4 regions of the Citrobacter tructae genome follow, and region 4 is predicted to be linked to each of the others. Evidence: predicted binding sites of a transcription regulator. Region 4 holds the regulator's gene; each other region holds the start of a gene.
What was found. Region 4 encodes PurR, which represses purine synthesis genes. Its sites were predicted from a motif close to CANGCAAACGTTTGCNTG; they were not measured.
Positions count from the first base shown of each region.

Region 1: galS (HTH-type transcriptional regulator GalS) is a predicted target of PurR. The motif match lies at 793-810, and genes of this name have one in related genera.
Region 2: purM (phosphoribosylformylglycinamidine cyclo-ligase) is a predicted target of PurR. The motif match lies at 1,172-1,189, and genes of this name have one in related genera.
Region 3: gltS (sodium/glutamate symporter) is a predicted target of PurR. The motif match lies at 907-924, and genes of this name have one in related genera.

Region 1 is NZ_CP038469.1:294,717-296,909, forward strand. Features, by position in the region: gene yeiB (DUF418 domain-containing protein YeiB) at 1-763, shown strand, start outside; gene galS (HTH-type transcriptional regulator GalS) at 907-1,929, shown strand.
Region 2 is NZ_CP038469.1:4,754,193-4,756,385, reverse strand. Features, by position in the region: gene uraA (uracil permease) at 1-81, opposite strand, end outside; gene upp (uracil phosphoribosyltransferase) at 176-802, opposite strand; gene purM (phosphoribosylformylglycinamidine cyclo-ligase) at 1,251-2,193, shown strand, end outside.
Region 3 is NZ_CP038469.1:3,500,978-3,503,170, forward strand. Features, by position in the region: gene xanP (xanthine/proton symporter XanP) at 1-855, opposite strand, end outside; gene gltS (sodium/glutamate symporter) at 1,081-2,193, shown strand, end outside.
Region 4 is NZ_CP038469.1:806,165-808,357, forward strand. Features, by position in the region: gene punR (DNA-binding transcriptional activator PunR) at 1-819, shown strand, start outside; gene purR (HTH-type transcriptional repressor PurR) at 837-1,862, opposite strand; gene cydH (cytochrome bd-I accessory subunit CydH) at 2,160-2,193, shown strand, end outside.

The DNA.
Region 1 (2,193 bases), 510 kb from region 4:
TAATACAGGCGTGTTGCTCTATCTGGTGGGGATTGGCGTACTGCTGCTGCTGGGCGTTATTTCCGGGAGTGAAACCAGCCGGGCCTGGACGCCGGATGCTTCCGCGTTGCTGTATGAAAAATACTGGAAAATTAATGGCGGCATGGAAGCGGTCAGTAATCGTGTGGATATGCTGTCGAACAGTCTGCTGGCTCTGGGGGCACAGTATGGCTGGCAACTGGCGGGAATGATGCTGCTTGGTGCGGCATTGATGCGCAGCGGCTGGCTGAAAGGCCAGTACAGCTTGCGGCACTATCGACGTACAGGTGTGCTGCTGGTGGCGACAGGAATAGCCATCAATCTACCTGCGATTATGCTGCAGTGGCATCTGGAGTGGGCGTATCGCTGGTGTGCCTTCCTGTTACAAGCCCCGCGTGAACTGAGCGCGCCTTTTCAGACCGTCGGCTACGCTGCTTTGATGTTTGGTTTTTGGCCGCAGCTTAGTCGCTTCAAAATTGTTATCGCCATTGCCTGCGTAGGGCGCATGGCGCTGACCAATTATCTGTTGCAGACGCTTATCTGTACCACGCTGTTTTATCAGTTCGGTTTATTTATGCAATTTGACCGGCTGACGCTGCTGTATTTTGTAATTCCTGTCTGGGCCGTTAACCTGTTTTTCTCTGTCATTTGGCTACGTTTTTATCGGCAGGGTCCGGTAGAGTGGCTATGGCGTCAATTAACCCTGCGTGCTGCAGGGACATCATTACCGCGAACATCCAGATAACGATCTGGATCACATTCATTAACAAAATGGATGTAACCGTTTTCATTCCTGTGACATGACTCACGCAGTCCTGTACCTCGTGCTGACAAAATAGCCAGACTGGGTGTCCGTGGGCAACCGCAATCTTAAACAGGGCAGTGAATATGGTAACCATACGTGATGTGGCACGGCAGTCTGGCGTTTCTGTAGCGACGGTATCCCGCGTACTGAATAACAGTGCGCTGGTGAGTCCTGACACCCGTGAAGCGGTAATGAAGGCTGTGACGCAATTAGGCTATCGACCCAACGCCAATGCGCAAGCGCTGGCGACGCAGGTGAGCGACACCATTGGGGTCGTGGTGATGGATGTATCTGATGCTTTTTTCGGTGCGCTGGTGAAAGCGGTGGATCAGGTGGCTCAACAGCACCAGAAATATGTGCTGATTGGCAACAGTTACCATGAAGCTGAAAAAGAACGTCATGCCATTGAAGTCTTGATTCGCCAACGTTGTAATGCCTTGATTGTCCACTCAAAAGCGCTAAGCGATCGCGAGCTCAGCGAGTTTATGGACAGCATCCCAGGCATGGTGCTAATCAATCGCATCGTCCCGGGTTACGCCCATCGTTGCGTCTGTCTGGACAATATCAGCGGGGCCAAAATGGCGACCCGTATGCTGCTTAAAAACGGGCACCAACGTATCGGCTACCTGGCGTCAAGCCACCGTATTGAAGATGATGCGATGCGCAAAGAAGGTTGGATGAGTGCGTTGCAAGAACACGGCATTACGCCTGCGGAAAGCTGGGTTGGTACTGGTTCACCTGATATGCCGGGGGGAGAGTCAGCCATGGTGGAACTGCTGGGGCGCAATTTGCAGCTGACGGCGGTCTTCGCCTACAACGATAATATGGCTGCCGGCGCGCTGACGGCGTTAAAAGACAACGGCATCGCCATTCCGTTACACCTTTCTATCATCGGTTTCGATGATATTCCCATTGCTCGTTACACCGATCCTCAGCTGACCACCGTGCGCTATCCCATTGCGTCAATGGCGAAAATGGCGACAGAGCTGGCGCTACAAGGCGCTGCCGGAACGCTGGATCCTGCGGGGACACACTGCTTTATGCCAACACTGGTGCGTCGTCATTCTGTGGCATTGCGGCAGAATGCGGCACCGATCACTAACTGATAATATCGAGCTGTGTAACCGCTTTCAATATGTGAGTAAATTCACAGTATCTTAACAATGCGATAGCTATGATGACACTGTTTGTTGCGCTGTAACTACTATGTAACGGTGAATAATCATTTTCATCGAGGTATAGGCGTCTTAAACGATAATTAAAGCCTGTTTTTGGAGCGTTGCCAGACACGGAAGAAATATTTTTAAAAGTGAGCTTCGGCGTTCAGTAACAGATTAGTAACGTTCTGCCTCGCCGAGCATTTATCTCAA
Region 2 (2,193 bases), 890 kb from region 4:
GGCGAACAGGTGCTGCAAACTAAGCGGGATTGTCTGTAAAAGCGGCGGTCTTTCACTCACCCCGATAGCACGGCGCGTCATAGTGTTTTCCTCTGAGTATTGTGTGAGTTGCGATTGGGTTGTTTTATTCAAAAAAAAGCCGACTCTAAAAGTCGGCTTCTTTTTATTTATTCATTTACTTGGTACCAAAAATCTTATCGCCGGCATCGCCGAGTCCCGGAATAATGTATCCGTGCTCGTTCAGCCCCTGGTCGATAGATGCGGTATACAGCTCAACATCCGGGTGCGCTTTTTCCAGTGCGGCGATACCTTCCGGCGCCGCAACCAGGACCAGCACTTTAATGCTGCTGCAGCCTGCGTTTTTCAGCAGATCAATAGTGGCGATAACGGAACCGCCGGTTGCCAGCATCGGGTCAACGATCAGCGCCATACGCTCATCGATGTTAGAAACCAATTTCTGGAAGTACGGAACTGGCTCCAGCGTCTCTTCGTTACGATACATACCGACAACGCTGATACGCGCACTCGGGACGTTTTCCAGGACGCCTTCCATCATGCCCAGACCCGCACGCAGGATCGGCACAACGGTAATTTTTTTACCTTTAATTTGGTCAACTTCAACCGGACCGTTCCAGCCCTCAATGGTCACCTTTTCGGTTTCCAGACCAGCGGTTGCTTCATAAGTCAGCAGACTGCCAACTTCCGAGGCGAGTTCACGAAAGCGTTTAGTGCTGATGTCGTTTTCACGCATCAATCCCAGCTTGTGTTTGACGAGTGGGTGTTTGACTTCCACGATCTTCATACTCTTCTCCTTTCCTCAGACGAGTGGCAACCACAAAAAAAATCGCCGGATTATACCGCTTTTCCTCTCTGGCGCAACACTGCATACGCTTGATATGGATCAACCAAAGTCATTTACGTCTGGAATATGAGTATAAAACACGCCCCATATGATTGGCTTAGATGATTATCAGCACATTGTATTTTATAAAAATTTATCGTTACCCTGAGTGGTGCATTGATACCCTAAAAAAGATTTCTTAGGCGCACGTGCTAATGCTCCGCCGCCGCCATTATTTTAGGCTGATACGAAGCCAATGCCGCCCAACGGCGCGTAACAATGACGTAAAACGCTGAAAAAACCGACAGAAAAAAGTCGATACAGAGCAGACTCGCAAACGTTTGCTTTCCCTGTTAGAATTGCGCCGAATTTAACTTTTACTGCAAGTAAACACGTGGGGAACCAGGCAGTGACCGATAAAACCTCTCTTAGCTACAAAGATGCCGGTGTTGATATTGACGCAGGGAATGCTCTGGTCGATCGAATCAAAGGCGTAGTAAAGAAAACCCGCCGCCCGGAAGTTATGGGTGGTTTGGGTGGCTTCGGTGCGCTGTGCGCATTGCCGCAAAAATATCGTGAACCGGTACTGGTTTCCGGCACTGACGGCGTAGGAACAAAACTGCGTCTGGCGATGGATCTGAAGCGCCACGATACCATCGGCATTGACCTGGTGGCGATGTGCGTCAACGACCTCGTGGTTCAGGGTGCTGAGCCGCTGTTTTTCCTCGACTACTACGCCACGGGCAAACTGGACGTCGATACCGCAGCCAGCGTGATTAACGGTATTGCCGAAGGTTGCCTGCAGTCCGGCTGTGCGCTGGTCGGTGGCGAGACCGCTGAAATGCCGGGGATGTATCACGGTGAAGATTATGACGTGGCCGGTTTCTGCGTTGGCGTGGTCGAGAAATCAGAAATCATCGACGGCTCAAAAGTGGCTGATGGCGATGTGCTGATTGCGCTGGGTTCCAGCGGCCCGCATTCCAACGGTTATTCTCTGGTGCGTAAGATCGTTGAAGTCAGCGGCTGCGACCCGGAAACAACCGAACTGGATGGTAAATCACTGGCCGATCACCTGCTGGCACCAACCCGCATTTATGTGAAATCAATTCTGGAACTGATCGAGAAGGTTGATGTGCATGCTATTGCACACCTGACCGGCGGTGGTTTCTGGGAAAATATCCCGCGCGTCCTGCCAGATAACACCCAGGCGGTGATCAACGAATCCTCATGGCAGTGGCCAGCCGTCTTTAACTGGCTGCAAGCGGCGGGTAACGTCAGCCAGCATGAGATGTATCGCACCTTCAACTGCGGCGTAGGCATGATTATCGCCCTGCCGGAAGCAGAAGTGGAAA
Region 3 (2,193 bases), 2.1 Mb from region 4:
GGTTTCCAGCGAGGTGATCATAAAGACCAGCATCAGCGGTAGCAGTAAATTCCAGTCGATGCCGAGGCCATAGTACAGCGGTGTTGGCACCATGATCAGGTCCTGACTCACCGGCGCGGTATTTTGCGGCAGCATATCCATAAACCAAGCCAGCAGGTAGCCCGCCGCCATTGCGATCACCAGTGACGCAACGCGCAGGTATGGGTTGCGCTGGCGGTTAAGCAGAATAATAAGCGCCAGCACGACGCCAGCCAGCATCAGATTCTTCGGTGCACCAAAGGTATTGTCGCTCATGGCTGCGTAACCGCCGCCAATTGACGTCAGGCCTACTTGAATCAGTGACAGGCCGATGATCATCACCACCACGCCTGAAACCAGTGGGGTGATAATACGGCGCGCCAGATGCAGTACGCGTGAGATAACCATCTCGGTGCAGCTTGCCAGCATCAGTGTGCCGAACAATGCCGCCATCATGGTTGGGACATCTGCGCCGCCGGTTTTCAGTGCCGTACCGCCCATAATCAACGGTGCCACAAAGTTAAAACTGGTTCCCTGAATAGATAACAGCCCTGAGCCGACCGGCCCCCAGGCTTTGATCTGAATGATAGAAGCCACGCCGGATGCGAACAGCGACATACTGATAATGTGTTGAGTATCCTGAGCCGGTAAACCGAGCGCCTGGCAGATAAGCAGGGCAGGCGTGATCACCGCGACGAACATGGCCAGCAGGTGCTGACAGGCGGCAAACAGGGTCTGAGCTAACGGGGGGCGATCTTCAAGACGGTAAATCAGTTCACTGTTGTGAGCCTGCGCAACCGGTTGCGCATTTGTTGGCTCTACGGCGTTAACGGACATCAGAGGCAATCCCATGGTGGAAAAGCGGTGATTTTATCTGACCAGGGCAGAAAAGCAAACGTTTGCTAGCAGGTATTCTTAATATTTAAAACGGATAAACAAACATTTTTATATAACTTTTCATCATTTTCTGCTTAAAATCCACCCCGAAAACTCAATAAGAGCTAAAAATCGGTCTGGAATGCATCGTGCGTGATTGTGCTAAACGCACTAATGGAGCTGTAAATGTTTTATCTCGATACGTTATCAACACTGGTTGCGGCAACCCTGGTGTTGCTGCTGGGACGTAAGCTTGTCCAGTCTGTTCCCTTCCTGAAGAAATACACGATTCCTGAACCCGTTGCGGGTGGTTTACTGGTAGCGATCGCACTGCTAGTACTGAAAAAAAGCATGGGCTGGGAAGTGAACTTCGATATGACCCTGCGCGATCCGCTGATGCTGGCGTTCTTCGCCACTATCGGCCTGAACGCCAATATCGCCAGTCTGCGCGCTGGTGGCCGCGTGGTAGGTATCTTTCTGATTGTGGTTGTTGGCCTGCTGCTGATGCAAAACGCTATCGGTATTGGTATGGCGACCCTGCTGGGCCTGGATCCGCTGATGGGTCTGATCGCCGGTTCGATAACCCTCTCTGGCGGACACGGAACCGGGGCCGCGTGGAGCAAGCTGTTTATTGAACGCTATGGCTTCACCAATGCCACTGAAGTGGCGATGGCGTGCGCAACGTTTGGTCTGGTGCTGGGCGGACTGATTGGCGGCCCGGTAGCGCGCTATCTGGTCAAACACTCCACCACGCCGGACGGTATGCCGGACGATCAGGCCGTGCCAACCGCGTTTGAGAAACCGGATGTCGGGCGCATGATCACCTCGCTGGTGCTGATTGAAACCATCGCGCTGATCGCTATCTGTCTGACGGTGGGCAAAATCGTTGCGCAACTGCTGGTCGGAACGGTGCTGGAACTGCCAACCTTTGTCTGCGTGCTGTTTGTCGGGGTGATCCTCAGCAATGGCCTGGCGTTAATGGGTTTTTATCGGGTGTTTGAGCGTGCGGTTTCAGTGCTGGGCAACGTGAGCCTGTCGCTGTTCCTGGCAATGGCGTTGATGAGCCTGAAGCTGTGGGAGCTGGCTTCGCTGGCGCTGCCAATGCTGGCGATTTTGGTTGTGCAGACGATCTTCATGGCGCTGTACGCCATATTTGTCACCTGGCGCATGATGGGCAAGAACTACGATGCCGCCGTACTGGCAGCCGGGCACTGCGGTTTTGGTCTCGGCGCAACGCCGACGGCTATTGCCAACATGCAGGCGATTACCGAGCGTTTTGGCCCATCGCACACTGCATTT
Region 4 (2,193 bases):
GCGGTAAGCTATACCGTGCGACAGCTGGAGGAGTGGCTGGCTGTGCCACTTTTTGAACGCCGCCATCGGGATGTGGAATTAACGCCCGCCGGGGCGTGGTTTTTAAAAGAAGGGCGGTCTGTTATCAAAAAAATGCAGATCACCCGTCAGCAATGTCAGCAAATTGCTAACGGCTGGCGCGGGCAGTTGGCGATTGCGGTCGATAATATCGTCCGGCCGGAACGGACCCGGCAGATGATTGTGGATTTCTACCGTCATTTTGATGATGTGGAATTACTCGTTTTTCAGGAGGTGTTTAACGGCGTCTGGGATGCACTGTCAGATGGGCGCGTGGAACTGGCTATTGGCGCGACGCAGGCCATTCCGGTGGGGGGACGTTACACGTTTCGCGATATGGGGATGTTGAGCTGGAATTGCGTGGTAGCGAGCCATCATCCGTTGGCGTCGATGCCCGGGCCGCTCAGCGACGACACGTTGCGCAACTGGCCGTCGCTGGTGCGTGAAGATACTTCGCGCACGCTGCCAAAGCGCATCACCTGGCTGCTGGATAACCAAAAGCGGGTGGTAGTGCCCGACTGGGAGTCATCCGCTACCTGTTTATCGGCGGGGCTATGTGTGGGGATGGTGCCGACGCATTTTTCTAAACCGTGGATCGACAGCGGTAAATGGGTCGCGCTACAGCTTGAGAATCCCTTTCCTGATGCCGCTTGTTGCCTGACCTGGCAGCAGAATGATACCTCGCCTGCGCTGGGCTGGCTGCTGGACTATTTAGGGGACAGCGAAACGCTGAATAAAGAGTGGTTGCGGGAGCCAGAATAAGGCCCCCGCGCAACAGATTAACGACGGTAATCGCGGAACGGGCCGTCTGCAACGGAGCGACGTTCTACCAGGCGCGGATGCACCTCAATTGACTGCGACACTTCGCGCTTATTCACGATACGGTCTAACAGCATGTTAAAGGCTGTTTCACCGAGGGAATCCTTCGGCTGGTGAATAGTGGTTAATGCCGGAGTGAAGAACCGGGCATTACGCACGTTGTCATAACCAATCAGCGACACATCCTGCGGGACGCGTAAGCCCATCTCGTCCGCGGCGCAGAGCGCGCCCATCGCCATGATATCGCCACCACAGAAAACGGCGGTCGGGCGATGTGACTGGGAGAGGATCTGCTGCATGGCGCGATACCCGGATTCAGGCTCAAAATCACCCTGAACAATCCAGTTCTCAGGGACTTTAATCAGCGCTTCTTCCATCGCTTTCATAAAACCAGCCAGACGACCGGCTCCGGTGTTGCGCTCCATAGGACCTGGGATCACGCCAATCTCGCGATGACCGCGCTCAACCAGATAACGACCTGCCATATAGCCGCCTTCAAAGGCGTTATCAATGACCGTATCGGTAAAGTCGGCTTTGGCTTCGCCCCAGTCCATTACCACCATCGGAATATGGCGATACTCTTCGAGCATGGAAAGTAGCGACTCAGGATATTCTGAACACATCACCAGCAGGCCATCCACGCGCTTTTGCGCCATCATGGAGAGATAGGCCTGTTGTTTTTCGAGGCTGTTCCACGCGTTTCCCAGAATCAGGGTGTAGCCTTTCTGGAAACAGTTCTTCTCAACAGCTTCGATAATTTCCGCAAAATAGGCAGCTTCGCTGCTGGTCGCCAGCAAGCCGATTGATTTGGTGTGATTCACCTTCAGGCTGCGCGCTACTGCGCTTGGGGAGTAATGTAACTCTTTAATCGCTGCCCAAACGGCATTGCGCGTCTCTTCCGCGACAAAGCGTGTTTTGTTAATTACGTGTGATACGGTTGTAGTGGAAACGTTTGCTCGCTTCGCCACATCTTTAATTGTTGCCATTACATCTCACTCCAGACCATATCCTAAGCTCCTGAGAATACTCCAGGTAAACGTTTGCCTTACACACCCTTCGCGCAACATCAGGGTTGCGGTACGCCAAGGAAAACGACACGGAACGTCAGGAAGGGGTCAATGGCCGGTACGCTAATTAAGTAAGCGTGGAATTTTGTCTGATCTTAACGAAAAGGGGAAGAGTTAAAAGCAGTTATCAATATAAATCGTGAGAGATTTTTGCTTTCAAGTGTGTAAAAATGCGCAATATCACTTTTTGTGTGGGAATAAAAAGGAGAAAACTTGATGAGCACCGATCTGAAATTTTCGTTAGTCACTA